One region of the Nocardia sp. NBC_01327 genome, then DNA from elsewhere that is predicted to be linked to it. Evidence: riboswitches for the same ligand, from Rfam matches in the RefSeq annotation. Region 1 holds a riboswitch; each other region holds the start of a gene.
The links. Region 1 has a riboswitch for S-adenosylmethionine ahead of OG326_RS00425 (rhodanese-like domain-containing protein). Riboswitches for the same ligand answer to the same signal wherever they lie in the genome.
Positions count from the first base shown of each region.

Region 2: another riboswitch for S-adenosylmethionine. It lies ahead of OG326_RS13900 (AfsA-related hotdog domain-containing protein); the one in region 1 lies ahead of OG326_RS00425 (rhodanese-like domain-containing protein).
Region 3: another riboswitch for S-adenosylmethionine. It lies ahead of OG326_RS07390 (bifunctional o-acetylhomoserine/o-acetylserine sulfhydrylase); the one in region 1 lies ahead of OG326_RS00425 (rhodanese-like domain-containing protein).
Region 4: another riboswitch for S-adenosylmethionine. It lies ahead of OG326_RS04265 (aminotransferase class V-fold PLP-dependent enzyme); the one in region 1 lies ahead of OG326_RS00425 (rhodanese-like domain-containing protein).

Region 1 is NZ_CP108383.1:96,305-100,596, forward strand. It holds gene OG326_RS00415 (type 1 glutamine amidotransferase family protein) at 1-165, opposite strand, end outside; gene OG326_RS00420 (O-succinylhomoserine sulfhydrylase) at 208-1,422, opposite strand; gene OG326_RS00425 (rhodanese-like domain-containing protein) at 1,419-1,841, opposite strand; SAM riboswitch class IV at 1,856-1,971, opposite strand; gene OG326_RS00430 (Rv0361 family membrane protein) at 2,152-2,586, opposite strand; gene OG326_RS00435 (FAD-dependent oxidoreductase) at 2,874-4,292, shown strand, end outside.
Region 2 is NZ_CP108383.1:3,130,386-3,134,677, reverse strand. It holds gene OG326_RS13915 (TetR/AcrR family transcriptional regulator) at 1-44, shown strand, start outside; gene OG326_RS13910 (hypothetical protein) at 92-931, opposite strand; gene OG326_RS13905 (HAD family hydrolase) at 928-1,659, opposite strand; gene OG326_RS13900 (AfsA-related hotdog domain-containing protein) at 1,656-2,444, opposite strand; SAM riboswitch class IV at 2,462-2,575, opposite strand; gene OG326_RS13895 (MFS transporter) at 2,691-3,911, opposite strand; gene OG326_RS13890 (FMN-dependent NADH-azoreductase) at 3,889-4,292, opposite strand, start outside.
Region 3 is NZ_CP108383.1:1,727,066-1,731,357, reverse strand. It holds gene OG326_RS07400 (MFS transporter) at 56-1,549, opposite strand; gene OG326_RS07395 (TetR/AcrR family transcriptional regulator) at 1,687-2,418, shown strand; SAM riboswitch class IV at 2,431-2,541, shown strand; gene OG326_RS07390 (bifunctional o-acetylhomoserine/o-acetylserine sulfhydrylase) at 2,634-3,983, shown strand; gene metX (homoserine O-acetyltransferase MetX) at 3,980-4,292, shown strand, end outside.
Region 4 is NZ_CP108383.1:970,642-974,933, forward strand. It holds gene OG326_RS04250 (hypothetical protein) at 1-226, opposite strand, end outside; gene OG326_RS04255 (DUF2752 domain-containing protein) at 428-868, shown strand; gene OG326_RS04260 (hypothetical protein) at 962-1,147, shown strand; gene OG326_RS04265 (aminotransferase class V-fold PLP-dependent enzyme) at 1,170-2,483, opposite strand; SAM riboswitch class IV at 2,536-2,649, opposite strand; gene OG326_RS04270 (biliverdin-producing heme oxygenase) at 2,830-3,486, shown strand; gene OG326_RS04275 (LysE family translocator) at 3,618-4,253, shown strand.

The DNA.
Region 1 (4,292 bases):
CAGACCGCCCATCGAGACGACGGGCTCCGTGGTGAGGCCGACCGTCCGGATCTGCCAGGCGCCCTGCTCGCGGTGCCACAGCGGGCGATGGATATGCGCGGTGGTGTGCCCGGCTTCCCAGTCGGAGAAGGTGTCGTAGACGGCGAGGTGCACTGTTTTCATCATGACAGCATCCTGTCATGTTTGACAGGATGCTGTCAACGAAGATCAGCTCAGCGCGTTGCCCAGATCGTTCAGCAGATCCTCGACATCCTCGAGACCGATGGAGATGCGGACGACGCCATCCGTAATGCCGATGGCCGCACGGCCTTCCGGCCCCATCGCCCGATGGGTGGTGGTGGCGGGATGGGTGATCAGCGTCTTCGAATCGCCCAGATTATTGGAGATGTCGATGATGCGCAGACCGTTGAGCACCTCGAACGCCCGCTTCTTGGCGTCCTCCGGCAGCGCCTTCAACTCGAAGGTCACCACCGTGCCGCCGCCGGACATCTGCTTCCTGGCCAGCTCGTACTGCGGATGCGACGGCAGGAACGGGTACTTCACCCACGACACCGCCGGGTGCTGCTCCAGGAATTCGGCGATCCGCAGCGCGGACTCCGTGGACTGGCGCACCCGCAGCGGCATGGTCTCCAGACCCTTGAGCAGCGTCCAGGCATTGAACGGGCTCAGCGCCGGACCGGTATGGCGCATCAGGTTTTTCACCGGGCCGTCGATGTAGTCGTGCGAACCGAGAATCGCGCCGCCGAGCACCCGGCCCTGGCCGTCGATGTGCTTGGTGCCGGAGTAGACCAACACATCGGCGCCGAGATCGAAGCCCTTCTGCAGCAGCGGAGTGGCAAAGACGTTGTCCAGCACCACCTGTGCACCCGCGGCATGTGCGAGATCGCAGACCGCGCGCACATCCACCAGCGTCTGCATGGGGTTGGACGGGGTCTCGAAGAACACGGCCTGGGTCGGCACCGACAGCGCCTCTTCCCACTGCGCCAGATCCTCGCCGTCGACGAAGACGGTCTCCACGCCCCAGCGCGGCAGGATCTCATTGGCCACCACGAAGCAGGAGCCGAACAGGCTGCGCGCGGCGACCAGTCGGTCACCCGCGCCGAGCAGCGCACCCAGTGCGGTGAAGACCGCGGACATGCCGCTGGCGGTGGCGAAACACGCTTCGGCGCCGTCGAGCAGGCGCAGGCGCTCCTCGAACATGGCGACCGTCGGATTGCCGTAGCGCGAGTAGACGAAATGCTTGATATCGCCGGTGAAGGACGCCTCGGCGGCCTCGGCGCTCTCGTAGACGAAGCCCGAGGACAGGTACAGCGCCTCCGACGTCTCCTCGAAACCGGAGCGGCGCAGGCCACCTCGCACACCGAGCGTGGCCGGGCCGACGCCCTCGGGCAGCGGTCGCTCGAACGATCCACCGGTGATCATGACTGCCTCCACGGAAGTCCGTCGGCGCGCCAGCCCTCGCTGCCGCGGTGTCCCTGCGCGTCGAGCGCGCCTTCGAAACCCTCGAGGACATTGAAGGCCGGTGCGAGCCCGATGCCCGTCGCCGCCGTCGCCGCACCGATGGAGCGCTGGCCGGAGCGACAGATGAAGATCACCGGCGCCTCCGAATCCGGCTCACGATCGGCGAGCGCCTGCTTCAGCTGGTCCACGAACCGGGCATTGCGCGTGCCGGTGGCGTCGACCCATTCGATCAGCGCGGTCGGCCGCCCGATGCCACTGGTATCGGGGACTCCGACAAAGCGCCACTCGGCTTCGGTGCGCACGTCCACCAGCACCGCATTCGGATTGTCCCGCAACAGTTCCCACGCCTGCTTCGGCGTCAGGTCACCCGCGTAACTCATATCGACCTCCTGTGAATCCGCACTTGCCGCACCGTTGCCCGATGCGCGGCCAGGTCGTCACCCGGAGCACCCCGCCGCGGAGGAGGGTTGCCGATCAGCCAGCCGGGGCTTCGCGCTGATACTCATGACCTGGGTTGAGATTGCCGAAAATCATGCCCCACTGTCAAACCCTGTTTAATTTGCCTCCGCTCCGCTCCGGCGGGTTCGCGGCCCTGTTACCTGGGTCTTCCCTCCTCCGCTCCTCCGCTTCGCTCCCCCACTCCGTCAGTCCAGACCCAGGCGGGCCGCGAACTTGGGGCTGGTGAGGACCTCAGGAATTGCAGACCAGCCAGGTCGTATCTGCGCGGGTGAAGTTCCAGGTGGCGGTCGTATCGTGGCTGTCGGCGCGGAAGGTGACCGCGGCGGTCGCATGATCACCGTCGATTTTCGAGTCGGCGAGCCCGACGATGTCGAGTTTCGGGCCGCCCTCGACCGCGGTTTTCAGCGGCGAGCGGTTGTCGTCGAAGCCCTTGCAGACCACGGCCGGATCGAGTGCGCCACCGTCACTGCGGGATTGGATGAAATTGCGGGCGGCGACGGCCAGCTGACCGGAATCTGTGAGATTCTTCTCAGCCGGCGACATCAGGGTGGCGATCACGATCCCGATAACCACCAGCACCAGGATGCCGGCCGCCAGCAGGAACGGCAGCATGCTCCTGGCCTCGTCCTGATCGATCGGAACCGCCTGGTCATCGACGTCGCTCATGGGTAGATCATGCCCGTAGCGCCGGAGCGCACGGTCCGCCGCACCGGTCAGCGAGCGGGATGGGCATTCGTACAGTTCACCGCACCGCCGCGGGCGGGGGGTTCCTTCCACCGATAGAATCAGCACAATTTCCCTGAACGAGCGGGAATAGCGGTACCAGGCAGCAACGCTGCAGCTTCGGGGATCCAACGGAGGCACCCGGGGCGAGGGCGTCAACTTAGCCTAAGCTAAGAGCGACGGCTGAGACTTGACGACAAGATAGTTCCAACCAAAGGGTGCGCGTAAGAATGACCGAACAGAGTGCAGCAACCGATACGCAGTCCGGGACGGTGTCCGACTCGCACCACGGTGCGGTGACCCGCCCGCTCCGCATTGCGATCGTGGGCGCCGGTCCGGCCGGAATCTACGCCGCCGACGCGTTGATGAAGTCCGACGCCGATGTGAGCATCGACCTCTACGAGCGGATGCCCGCACCGTTCGGTCTGATCCGCTACGGCGTCGCCCCCGATCACCCGCGCATCAAGGGCATCATCACCGCCCTGCACAAGGTGCTCGACAAGGAGCAGGTCCGCCTGCTCGGCAATATCGACTACGGCGTCGACATCACCCTCGAAGACCTGCAGCGCTTCTACGACGCGGTCATCTTCTCCACCGGCGCGAACGCCGACCGCGCACTCGAGGTCCCGGGCATCGAGCTCGAAGGCAGCTTCGGCGCCGCCGACTTCGTCTCCTGGTACGACGGGCACCCGGACGTGCCGCGCAGCTGGCCGCTGGACGCCGAGAAGGTCGCGGTCCTGGGCGTCGGCAATGTGGCCCTGGATGTGGCCCGTGTGCTCGCCAAGACCGGCGACGAACTACTCCCCACCGAGATCCCGCCGAACGTGTACGCGGGCCTGAAGGAGAACAAGGCGCTCGAGGTGCACGTCTTCGGACGCCGCGGCCCCGCGCAGGCCAAGTTCACCCCGCTCGAGCTACGCGAGCTGGACCACTCCCCGACCATCGAGGTCATCGTCGACCCCGAGGACATCGACTACGACGAGGGTTCAGAGGCTGCACGCCGGCACTCGAAGCAGGTCGACATGATCTGCAACACCCTCGAGCAGTGGGCCATTCGCGATGTGGGCGACCGCCCGCACAAGCTGTTCCTGCACTTCTTCGAGAGCCCCGCCGAGATCCTCGGTGACGCCGACGGCAAGGTCGTCGGCCTGCGCACCGAGCGCACCGCGCTCGACGGCACCGGAAACGTCAAGGGCTCCGGCACTTTCAAGGACTTCGACGTACAGGCCGTGTACCGCGCGGTCGGCTACCTGTCGCAGAACATCCCGGCCCTGCCGTTCGACGACCAGGCCGGCACCGTGCCCAATGAGGCCGGGCGCGTCCTGCTCGACGAGGACGCCGACGGCGCGGCGCGCTTCATGCCGCAGACCTACGTCACCGGCTGGATCAAGCGCGGCCCGGTCGGCCTCATCGGCCACACCAAGGGCGATGCGAACGAGACCATCGCCTGCCTGCTCGACGACGCCGCCGGTTTCACCCCGGCTGCCGAGCCGGAGCTGGACGCGGTGACCTCGTTCCTGGAGAGCAAGGGCGTCCCCTTCACCACCTGGGCCGGCTGGTACCGCCTGGACGCGCACGAGCGCGCCCTGGGCGAGCCGGAAGGCCGCGAGCGGGTGAAGGTCGTCGAGCGCGAGGACATGATTCGCGCG
Region 2 (4,292 bases), 3.0 Mb from region 1:
CGGCCGAATGCGCGCGGCTGTCGGTGCGCACGCTCACCGAGTAGAACGGCGGGGCCCGAAGGACCCCGCCGTCACACCGCACACACGGATTTCAATCTCTCGTCAGGAACTCCTCGAAGGTGGGGCTCGGCAGCTTCAGCTGCGCATGAATATCGCCACCGAGTCCGAAGTGGCCGATGGCTCCGCCGTAGTTCTGCTGATAGCTCTGCCACAGCACTACAACGCTGATGATCCGATTCGCGCCGGGTAAGGCCGGATCGGGAAACGGATTCGGCAGTACGGCACGATAGGCGCCGGAACCGTCCGGATCCGTGATGAACACATTGGGCACCCCGAGCGGCCCGGGACGCGTGGGTGCGTCCGGGTCGAGGTCATTGCTGCGCAACGACATCACGGTGTAGAGCGAATCGGGAATGAGATCGGTGAATTCGAAACGGAATTCGCCTGTTCGGCCCTCCGCATCGACCGTGACCTCGACACTGCCGCGCGCCCGCAGCCACTCCCCCAGGGTCACCGGGGTGGTGAGCCTGCGGCCGTCCTCGGGGCGCAGATCCGGAATCGGCGTCTCGTGGAACGGGTAGCTCGGACGCCGCACGGTATCGGCGTCGGGCCGCTGGTCGGGCGCGAACACCATCGGATAGTTATTGGCGGGCAAGGGAAGTGGGAGCGTGTACAGCACGCTTGCCGCATCCGCCTCCGGCAATTCCTCCGGGAGTTCGCGCACGACCGTATACGGCGCCAGCGCACCGAACTTCGGCACCGGCGTCTCGGCCGAGACGATGGCCCGGCCCCAGCACCGCGCGACCGAACCGTCCGGACCGGGTTCGTTCAGCCAGCCGACAACAATGAAATCGCCTGCGGCATCGAGTACTTCGCTCGGCGGATACAGCGGACCCTGGGTGGTCGGGGTCAGCTCGTACGTCCTGGTCACCACACCGCTACCGCTTCCTGCTCCGTGAGAATCCGGCCGGGGTCACCGATCGCGGCACTCACCCTGTCGCTCAGATGAATCCAGCTCCCGGCGCTCGCCTGTTCGACCAGCACCGGATCGTCACCCCGGAAGCCCCGGTGCGTGACCGCCCGCAGGAACGGCAGATCACTGGCGTGATCGCCGTAGCCATAGGTGTTCTCGACCGAGATTCCGTGTGTGAGCAGGAATCTCACCACGGCATCGGCCTTGCCCGCACCGATCATCGGGCGTTCGATCTCGCCGGTCAGCAGACCGTTCTCATCCACCACCAGGCTGGTGGCAATGAGGTGATCCGCGCCGAGCGCCGCCGCCACGGGGGCCAGCGGCGCGGCGAACGATCCCGAGAGAAGAACCGTCACCACCCCCGAATCACGGTGGGCGCGCAGTGTTTCCACCCCGTCCGTGTAGTAGGCGGCGCCCTCGGCGGTGAAGGCCTCGAACCACCGCCTGCCCGCCGCGGCGAGCTCGTCGGCACGCACACCGCGATACGCGCGGTAATAGTGCCGATTGACCTCCTCCCGGGGCACGCCCGCGGCCGCCCGCTCCTTCACCTCCCCGCTCAGTCGCGCGTATTCGGCGCCGTCGTCACCATGCTCGGCCAGCCAGAAGCGCTGGAAGGCGAACATGCTCTTGACCGTGATGAGGGTTTCATCGACATCGAAGAAGGCCGCGGCAGCGGGGGCGCTCATGCCACCGCACCGAGGTAGGCCGCGATCGCCTTGGCCGCCTTGTGCCGTTCGATCTGCGAAATGCGCTCGTTCGGCAGGGCGGCGTAGGTGATGCGGGCGGTCGCCACGCTGCGATCGAGCTGGCGCACATCCACTTCGATGGCGAACTCCAGCTTGGCGGGATCCTCGATGGCGACCGGGGTGAGGACCGCGTGCAGGGTGGCGGGCAGCGGGAACAGGAACGACGTGAACTCCAATTCGATGCTGTTCCAGACGATGTAGAAGTGCTGCTCGGGCCAGCGCCGGCCGTACTCCAGCTCGAACGCCCCGAGGAACAGCTGCCGGACCGCCTCGACGATCACCAGGCCCTGCACGTGTTCGCCGGTCTGGTGGTCCAGCAGTAGTTCATTGTCACCGTGAATCCGCAGATCGGCCCGGAACTCGGTGTCGTTCTCCCGAATGAGGTTGGCCAGCAGCACATTCGAGTTCTGATACTTGTGCACCTGGTGTCGCGGCGCGGGCTCGGCGACCGGACCGGTCACCTGCACTCCGGCCGGAGCGTGCACGGTCGCCACATGCTCGACATAGTCCAGATCGTGGCCGGTGACGCCCTGCCCGAGATGGATGGTGAGCGGCTCCGTCGCCTCCCGCAGCCGGCCGCCGCGCAGGGCGGCGACCAGCCCGGACACCGTAAAGGCCCGGTCGTCCTCGGCAATGCCCCGGAACCGGTCGGCGACCAGCAGTATCGCGCCGGCCGTCAAGGGTTCGGCGGCAGGATGCGCCGAGGAAAGTTGGGCTACAGACATGGTTCTACCTCCGAGAGCGAGCACGCTTATGGCGGCGCTTCTGCCGCCATCCGGTCGTCACCCGGAGCACCCCGCCGTCGCTGGAGGGTTGCCGCCCAGCAAGCCGGGGCTTGACGCTGGAACTCATGACCGTGATTGAAAAACTATGTGGCGCAGTGAATTACAGACAACGATTCAAACCAGGGTGGTGAAAACCCCCGTCGCGCCGCGCGGAGGACGCCGATGGCCCCCGCCGGATACTCCGATTCAGGCTGCTGCGGCGGTCCCCCGCGCCGAGGCGTAGGCGAGCGCCGCACCCGCCAGCGACAGTCCGGCAATGGCCAGCGCCACCGCCGAATACCCGCTGTGGGCAACTAGATTCGCCAGCTGCGGACCCGCACTGGCACCGACGAAAAGCGCGAAGGTGTAGAGCGCGGTCGCCGCGCCGCGGGCCGCACCGGCCCGCGCCGCAATCGCCTGCACGGCGGCCGGAGCCGCGACGGCGATCGCCGCGACGAACACCAGCAGCCAGACCGCGACCCAGACTCCGCCGAGCGGAATCGCTGTCACCGCGGCCGCTATCCCGGCGATGCCCAGTGCGACGATCACCCGGGTGCTCGGTGTGATCACACCGAGCCGTCCGGCGAGCAATGGCACCGCGATCATGGCGGGAATCGCACTGGCCCGCAAGGCAAGTAGCGCACCATTGCTCGATCCCACACCCTGCGGCGGTGCCAGCTGAATACCGGTGTAGAGCCCGACGAACGAGCCGAGCACCGCCAGGCAGCTCGCATACAGCAGCACCAGCCGGCCCTGCCGCAGCAGGGCTGCGAAGGGCGAGAAGACGGTGCGCACCGTCTCACCGAATCCCGCCGAGGGCGCGGTGTTCTTCCTTTCGTCGGCGGCGCCCTCCAGCACGACCTGCAGGACCACGGCCGAGACCACGAATGCGAGAGCGCCCACGATGAAGATGGCATGCCATCCCCATGCATTCGCGATGAGCTGTGCCAGCACCTGCGCCACCACACCCGCCGCGAGGAACGAGCTGGTCAGGCAGGTGAGCGCAAAGATCCTGCGCTCCGGCGCAATGCGCTCCGACAGATAGGCGAAGGCGGCCGGGGCGAAGAACGAGGCGGTGAGACCCTGCAGGATGCGGGCCGCCAGCCCGGTGCCCACATCGGGCGCGAGAGCAACGATGAGCGAGCTGACCACCGTGGCGATGAGCCCGCCGACGATGACCGGCCGCCGCCCCCAGCGATCGGAGAGCGGTCCGGTCACCAGAAAGCCTGCGCCGTAGGCCAATCCGAATGCGGTGGTGGTCCAGGTCGCGGCCGATTTGGAGGTATCCCAGTCCTGCGCCAGCCGATTCAGCACCGGCAGCACCACATACAGCTGGCCGACCACCAGAATTCCCACCGCGCAGACGGCCCCGACGGTGCGCCCGGTCGGCGCCCAGACCTGCTGCTCAGTATCCGGCGGCGAGCTCACGCGCACGCTCCTGAGCTGTCGCGAACCCGGCCTGCGCATCCTCGGTCAGCACCGTGGGCGCGAACCGGATTTCCGCAATGTCCTTGATACCGACGAAGTTCAGCCAGTCCTGTACGAACGGGGTCGCGAAGTCGGAGCCGAACTCCACCGGCACGCCGGGCTGATGCACGCCGCTGGTGTAGACGGTGACCGCGCGCTTCTGAGTGAGCAGCCCGGAGTAGCCGGTCTCCGGATCGAAGGTGAATGCCCAGCCGGGCTGGGTGACGATATCGACCCACTGCTTGAAGATGTACGGGACGCCCGCATTCCAGATCGGGATATTGATGACGTACTGATCGGCCGCCGCGAAGCGGTCGAAGACCGTGCGCGCCTGCTCCCAGG
Region 3 (4,292 bases), 1.6 Mb from region 1:
GCACGACGCGGGCCGCGCCCCCGGAGAGGACGCGGCCCGCGAAAGCGGTGGTAGCTCAGACTCCGACGTGCACGTGCTCGGAGCCCTCCAGCAGCGTCTCCGGCTTGTCCCGGATCATGAACGCGATGATCGGAATGGTCAGCAGGAAGAAGCCGGCGCCCGCGTAGAACGCCACGTCATAACTGTGGATCGCCGCCCGGGCCACCACATTGTCGATGGTCGGGTGATTCTTGGCATACCGCTCGGCCGCCTGCACCGAGAGCGTCATCAGCAGCGCGGTGCCGATGGAACCGCCGACCTGCTGCGCCGCGTTCAGCAGCGCACTGGCCACACCGGAATCCTTCTCGTCCACCTGATGCAGCGCGGTGGTCTGCATGGCCACGAACAATCCGCCCATGCCGAGCGCGATGAGCAGGATGGCGGGCAGCACGCTGGTGGAGTAGCTGTCACCGAAGGACAGCTGGGCCAGGTACAGCAGACCGCCCGTGCCGAGCACCGCACCGGTCAGCATGACCGGACGCGGCCCGATCTTCGGCAGCAGCGCACTGGCGATACCGGCCGAGATGACGATGCCCACCGGGAACGGCAGGAACGACACACCCGCCTTGAGCGCCGAGTACCCGAGGGTGAGCTGCAGGTAGAAGCTCAGGTTCAGGAACATGGCGAACATGGCGATCGGGGTGATGAGCGCGACCAGGAACGATCCGCCGCGGTTGATCTCACCCGGAATACGCAGTGGCAGCAGCGGATTCGCGGTACGACGTTCGATGACCACGAAGGCGACGAGCAGTGCCACACCCGCGACGAGGAAGCCGAGGGTGGTGCTCGCGGTCCAGCCGTCCGACGCCGCGCGGCTGAAGCCGTAGACGACCGAGATCAGACCGAGCGTCGCGGTGACCGCGCCGGGCAGGTCGTACCCGCCGGTGCGCGGCGCGGGAATGTCCTTGATGACGAACGCCATGGCGCCGGCGAAGGCCAGCAGTGCGATGGGCGTGTTCACCAGCAGGCACCAGCGCCAGCTGGCGTACTCGGTGAGCAGACCGCCGACGATCAGGCCGATGGCCGCGCCGCCCGCCGAGACGCCGGCGAAGACGCCGAACGCGCGCGCCCGCTCCTTGGGCTCGGTGAAGGTGATCGACACCAGCGACAGCGCCGCCGGCGCCAGCAGTGCGCCGAACGCACCCTGCAGGCCGCGACCGGCGAACAGTTCCGCGGTGTTCTGCGCGAGTCCGGCCAGCGCCGAGGCTCCGGCGAAGCCGATCAGGCCGATCAGGAAGATGCGGCGGCGGCCGAGGTAGTCGGCGAGCCGTCCGCCGAGTAGCAGCAGGCCACCGAAGATCAGCGTGTAGGCGGTGAGGATCCACTGCCGGTTGCCGTCGCTGATGCCGAGGTCCTGCTGGGCGAAGGGCAGGGAAATAGTGACGATGGTGGCGTCGAGCACCACCATCAGCTGGGCCATGGCAATCACGCCCAGCGCCAGCCAGCGCTTGGAAGCGCTTGTCTGACTTGATTTTTCATCGGGCGCGAGAGTCGCCATCCCAGTGGTCATGCCGTCTCCTCAGGAGTGGTTCGAACAGCCTGGTCCATCGTGGCACCTCCAGACAATTGGCGTCAAGAGAAAAGTGTCGCAATCAGACAGTTGGCGGTTCTCGTCACAATCTCGCCGGACGGCTATACAATGACGGCATGTCCGAGTCGTCGACGCATGCCGGTTCACTGACACTCCACAGCCCCGAGCGGGCGAGTCTGGAGCGCCATCGGCCGGGTCTGCGCGAGCGCAAGAAGCAGCAGACCCGGACGCGCATCATCGATGTGGCACTGCAGCTGTGCGATGCCCAGGGCTTCGACGCCACCACCGTCGAGCAGATCGCCGATGCGGCCGATGTCTCACCGCGCACCATCAACCGGTACTTCGACAGCAAAGAGGCGATCGTCATCGCCCCGATCGAGGACATGGGCCGGGCGCTCGCCGACCAGCTGCGCGCGCAGCCCATCACCGGCAATGAGCTGCAGGCCCTGCTCGACGCGTTCATGGCCGTGGTCGAGCAGGTCATCGAGGGCGACAATCCGCTGCCGTTCCACTGGTTTCAGCAGATGCAGCGCATCACCCAGAGCAATGCGACAGTCCGCGCCGAAAGCCTGTCCGCGGCCGATACCAAGACCCTGTCCATGACGACGGTGCTCGCCGAACGCCTGCAGACCGATCCGAACGCCATGCCGGTGCGGATGATCTCGGCCACCTGGCACGCCATCGTGCGCATCGGCATGGAGTGCGAATTCGACGCCTCCTCCGAGTTCCCCGATTGCTCCAGCGCGAGCACGGCACGCGAGCTCATCGACAATGTGCTCGCCGCCTACGAGGAGTACACGCGCAGTTGCGCCCTCCCCGTCGCGACGGCCGCCACCGGTCCCCGTTAGAATTTCGCAACAGGTCAAGAGCATCAGCGTTAAGCCCCGGCTCGCTGATCGGCAACCCTCCAGCAGCGGCGGGGTGCTCCGGGTGAGGACCAGGCGCTCGAAGGCCGAGCGCAAGCGCACTGTAGGAGGACCCGAGATGTGTTGTTGTCGAAGCTTATTCGCCTTCCGATAACGTCCACCTCCGCCATTCGGCGACCTTTTCTCTGGAGCACGACATGAGTGACTCGACCGCGCCCGCTGCCTCTTCGGCAACCAGCGACATCGACCCGGCCAACTGGTCCTTCGAGACCAAGCAGATCCACGCCGGACAGGCCCCCGACGCCACCACCGGCGCGCGCGCCCTGCCGATCTACCAGACCACCTCGTACGCCTTCCGCGATACCGATCACGCCGCCGCGCTGTTCGGTCTCGCCGAGCCGGGCAATATCTACACCCGCATCATGAATCCCACCCAGGACGTGGTGGAGCAGCGCATCGCCGCGCTCGAGGGCGGTGTGGCCGCACTGCTGCTGGCCTCCGGGCAGGCCGCGGAGACCTACGCGATCCTGAACCTCGCCTCGGCGGGCGATCACATCGTGTCCAGCCCGCACCTGTACGGCGGCACCTACAACCTCTTCCACTACTCGCTGCCCAAGCTGGGCATCGAGGTCAGCTTCGTCGAGGATCCCGATGATCTGGCGCAGTGGGAAGCGGCCGTGCGGCCGAACACCAAGGCGTTCTACGGCGAGACGATCGCCAATCCGAGCAGCTCCATCTTCGACATCCCGGGCATCGCCGGTGTCGCGCACGCGGCGGGCATCCCGCTGATCGTGGACAACACCGTCGCCACGCCGTACCTGCTCCAGCCGCTGAAGCACGGCGCGGACATCGTGGTGCACTCGGCCACCAAGTACCTGGGCGGGCACGGCGCCGCGGTCGCGGGCGTGATCGTCGACGGCGGCACCTTCGACTGGACCGTGCGCGATGCCGACGGTGAGCCGCGGTTCCCGGGCTTCACCACCCCCGATCCCAGCTACCACGGCGCCGTCTTCGCCGATCTCGGCGCGCCGGCGTACGCACTCAAGGCACGGGTGCAGCTGCTGCGCGATCTGGGCGCCGCGGCTTCGCCGTTCAACGCCTTCCTGATCAGCCAGGGCATCGAGACGCTGAGCCTGCGGCTGGAGCGGCACGTGTCCAATGCGGAGGCCGTGGCGGAGTTCCTGACGCAGCAGCCGGGCGTCGAGAAGGTCTACTACGCGGGGCTGCCGAGTTCGCCGTGGTTCGAGCGTGGCAAACAACTGGCTCCCAAGGGTGTCGGCGCCATCGTCTCGTTCGAACTGGCCGGCGGCGTGGATGCGGGCAAGAAGTTCGTGGACACCCTGGTGCTGCACAGCCATGTCGCTAACATCGGGGATGTGCGCTCGCTCGTCATCCACCCGGCTTCCACCACCCACTCCCAGCTGACACCCGAGGAGCAGCTCGCTTCCGGCGTCACCCCTGGTCTGGTCCGTTTGGCCGTGGGTATCGAGGGCATCGACGACATCCTGGCGGACCTGCGCGCCGGATTGACGGCGGCCGCAAGTTGACCGCGAATATCGAATCGAGCACTGCCCGTTCGACGGCGGAAGTCCTGCTTCCGCCGCCGGACGGCACGCTCGGCAGCATTACGATCGGGGAGGTGGCGCTGGAGAGCGGCGCCGTCCTTCCCGACGTGACGCTGGCCGTGCAACGCTGGGGCGAACTATCGGCGAATGCCGACAATCTGGTGTTGATCGAGCATGCGCTGACCGGTGATTCGCATGTGGTCGGCCCGGCCGATGTGCATCACGATCAGCCCGGCTGGTGGGACGGGACCATCGGTCCCGGCAAGGCCATCGACACCCGCGAGTGGTGTG
Region 4 (4,292 bases), 870 kb from region 1:
GGTTCGGGTCGAACTGGGTCGGCTCCGGGGTGGCGGGTGGGGTGTCCTTCTTCTTGAAGACGAAGTAGACGCCTACCGAGATGAGGAGTAGGACCAGAACGCCGAGGAGGCCGAACATGTGGCCGATGACGCGGCCGCCGACCTTGGCGAGAATGATGATGGCGAGTGCGCCGGCGGCGGCGGAGGCGCGGGCGATTGTGCTGCTGCCTGGTTGATTCTGGCTCATGAGATGGAATTCCCCCGATCGAAAACTGTTGCGGGGGCAGCATACCCACGGTTCTGGACGAGTGTCCGTGTCCGTTCGGCCAGCTCACCATTTAAATAGGTCATATCGGACAAAGCTGTCCGGCGGTGCGTCGGGGGTGCGAAGTCGGCTGCGATCTGGCAGGTTGCGGTGGCCGCGACTACCGTTGTTCGCGTGCACACCATGCCCCCGACCGAGGTCGAACCCGCCCCCCGCCCCAGATGGCTGGGTATGGGTTTGCCGCTGCTCGCCGGGGGTGCGGTCGCGGGAGGGCTGGCGCTGCTGCATTTCCGGGACCCTCATGTGCAGGGGGCGTACGGGTTCTGCCCGTTCAAGGAGTTGACGGGGTACTGGTGCCCCGGATGCGGCGGGTTGCGTGGGCTGCACAATCTCACCGAAGGGCATGTGGTCGATGCCCTGCACAGCAATCTGCTGATTCTGCCGCTGCTGCTGGGTTTCCTCGGCTGGATGGTTACCGCGCTGGTGTACGGCTGGCAGGGGAAACCGATGCCACGGGTGCCGAAGGTGCTACCGAAGCCTGCGCTCTGGGCGCTGCTGGCGTTGGCTCTCCTATATACGGTGTTCCGCAATACGCCCTGGGGAACGTGGCTGGCCCCGGTGTAATCCGTTCGTCCCGAACTACCGGTGACCAGCCTGCCGGGCGGGCCCGGCGTGCCTGTCCGCGTAATTCCCGCCGAATCAGGGCATGCTCTCGATATGAGTGATTCTCTGAAAGACCGTGTGCGAGCGAAGCTGATCCGCCAGCTCGCGGAGGACGGGCCGGACCAGGAACACGATGACGGGCGCCAGCTTTCGGTCCAGGACGACCTGGATCTGCTGAACGCCGTCACCGACGACGACCCGTTCGTAGAGGAACTCGCCGAGCGCTACCTGGTGCCGTAACCCGCTCCCGGGAGCGCGCCGATCAGATGGCGCAGGGTGCTCCGCCCTCGGCGCTGCTGCCGAAGGGGCGGGTTTCGGGGGTGGGGTTCCAGTGGCCTTCGGTTTTGGCGTAGTTCCAGGCGGAGCCGTTCTCGACGAGGGTCGAGAGGGCGTCGATCAGGCGGTCTACGGCGGCGGCGGTGCTGCCGAGGCCGATGCTGGCGCGCAGGGCCGCGTCGACGCCGAGTCGGGCGAGCAGGGGGTGGGCGCAGAAGCGGCCGTCGCGGACGCCGATGCCGTGTTCGGCGGAGAGGTACGCGGCCACCTGGCCGGGTTCGAAACCGTCGACGGTGAAGGCGACAATGCCGACGGCATCGGTGCTGTCCCGCCAGATGCGCAGGAAGTTCACGCCCGGAACGGTTTTCAGGCCGTAGCGCAGGCGGTGCGTGAGGTACTGCTCGTGCTCGCGGACGGTGGTCTCGTCGAGTTCGGCGAGCGCGTCACACGCGGCGGCCAGCGCGGCCACGCCGAGCACATTGGGAGAGCCGGCCTCGTGCCGCTGCGGGGCGGGGGCCCATTCGACGCCGTCGGCGGTTACCGAGCGGACCGCGCCGCCGCCCGCGAGGTACGGCTCGGCGGCATCGAGCCAGTCCCGCCGGCCGACCAGTACGCCCGCGCCGAACGGCGCGTACGCCTTGTGCCCGGAGAAGGCCAGGTAGTCGATGCCGCTGGTCTGCAGATCGATGCGGCGGTGCGGTGCGAGCTGGGCGGCGTCCACCAGGATCCGGGTGCCGCACTGGTGCGCGATCCAGGCCAGCCGCTCCAGCGGCAGCAGTTCGCCGGTGACATTCGAGGCGCCCGTAATCGCAAGCAGCGCAGCGGGTTTGGAGCACAGTTCGGCTACCACGCGCTGAATGGTCTCCTCGATGGTGTCCGCGACCGGCACCACCCGGCGACCGCCTCGGATCCACGGCAGGAAGTTGGCGTGGTGTTCCACATCGAGCACCACGGTGTCGCCGGGTACGCAGGCGGCGAGCAGATTCAGTGAATCGGTGGTGTTGCGGGTGAAGACCACGACCTGGTCATCGCCGGCATTCAGGAAGCGGGCGACCGAGCCGCGGGCGGCCTCGTAGCAGTCGGTGGAGACGCGGGAGGCGTAGCCGGCGCCGCGGTGCACGCTGGCGTAGAACGGCAGCAGTTGCTGCACCCGGTCGGTGACCTGCGTCAATGCCGGTGCGCTGGCGGCATAGTCGAAGTTGGCGTAGGTGGTGGTCCCACCCTGCACGAGAGGTACCCGCAGATCACAACCGGAGACGGTGGCGAGAGCGGCACAGGACTGGTCGGCAAATGCAGTCATCACGAAATCCCATTCGGGCAAGGGACGCGCGATCAGAAAAAGAATGATCGAGAGTCCGCGCTTGCCGCGCCCGGTCGGGCGGCGGCCCGGTCGTCACCTGGAGCACCCCACCGCGGAGGAGGGTTGCCGACCAGCTAGCCAGGGCTTGACGCTGGTACTCATGACCTGATTTGGAAGGCTGGCAGATGGTCCGGGGTCTTGTCAACCCCTTCGGAAAAATCATCCGAAAGTTGGAGTGGGTGGGCCGCAAAGTTCGAATCGCGCGATCGTTGCTGACGCGTATGGTCAAGGGGAAGTTAGGGTAGCCAAAGGTGGGCGCCCCCGGTTCGAAACGAGGAGCTCGACCATGTTGGATACCGCGCCGTTCTCGACGCTCATTCGTTCCGCGACCGAACAGCAGCACACCGAGGCCGAACACTCCACCTTCATGAGCGATCTGCTGCAGGGCAGGCTCGGCGTCGAGGCCTTCTACCGCTACACCTCGCAGCTGTGGTTCGTCTACGACGCCCTCGAAAAGCATTCCGCCGCACTGGCTTCCGACCCGGTCGCTGGACCGTTCGTCAAGCCGGAGCTGAATCGCCTGGCGGCCCTCGAAATCGATCTCGCCCACCTCGGCGGCGCGAACTGGCGCGAGGAACTGGCAGCCCTGCCGTCCACCGCCGCCTACGCCGCCCGCATCGACGAGTGCGCGCGCACCTGGCCGGCCGGTTACGTGGTGCACCACTACACCCGCTACCTGGGCGATCTTTCGGGCGGACAGGTCATTCGCGGTACCGCCGAGAAGCTGTGGGACCTGCCCAAGAAGGGTGACGGCGTCCGCTTCTACGTCTTCGACGACATCTCCAACCCGGCCGCGTTCAAGCGCGAATACCGGGAGAACCTGGACGGGCTGCCGATCGCCGGTCCGGATGTCGAGCGGGTGCTCGACGAAGCTCGTCTCGCGTTCTCGATGAACACCGCTGTGTTCCGCGAACTGGGCGCGGAATTCAGCGCGCGGAACTGAATCTCTGCTGCTCGGGGGAGCCGCCGGCCATTCCCTCCGGATAAGGTCGGCGGCTTTCTATTTGTCCCCCCGCTGTACCGCGGCGCCGGCCCGGCCTTGCGCCGCAGCACCGGGTGCGCTGCCATAGAGGTGTGAGTTTCCCTCTGCTGCTGAGTTTTATCGGGCTGTGCGTACTGCTGGCCCTCACTCCCGGCCCGGATACCTTTCTGGTGCTGCGCTTCACGATGGCCGGGCGCCGCCCCGGTATCGCCGCGGCGGTCGGATCGTCGTTCGGCGGGCTGGTCTGGGCGGTGGTGGTCGCGGCGGGTGTCGCGGCGCTGCTGGAACAGTCGGCGACGGCGTATCGCAGCTTGAAAGTGATCGGCGGAATCTACCTGCTGTACCTGGGTGTTCGCGCCCTGCTCGAACACCGGCGCGGTCAGGCGGCGAGCGCCCCGGAACTCACCGCGGACGGTGCTCCGGCGCAGCGGGTGTCCGTTCGCTCGGCATTCGCTGCCGGATTGCTGTCCTGCATTTTCAACCCGAAGGTCGGGCTTTTCTATCTCGCGGTACTGCCGCAGTTCCTGTCGCAGGTGACCTTCGCGAATACGCTCGGCCTCGGCGCCATCGAATGCACCATCGCCGCAATCGAAATGGTGCTGCTGGCGGTCGCCGCCTCGCGCGCGGTGGCGCTGCTGCGCAAGCCCAAGGTGCGGGATCGGCTGGAACAGGCGAGCGCGGCCATCCTGGCGGCGCTGGGCCTCGGCACGGTGGCCTCGGCGGCCTGAGCGCGCGGTCGCCTGAGCGCGCGGTGGCTCGGGCGCAAG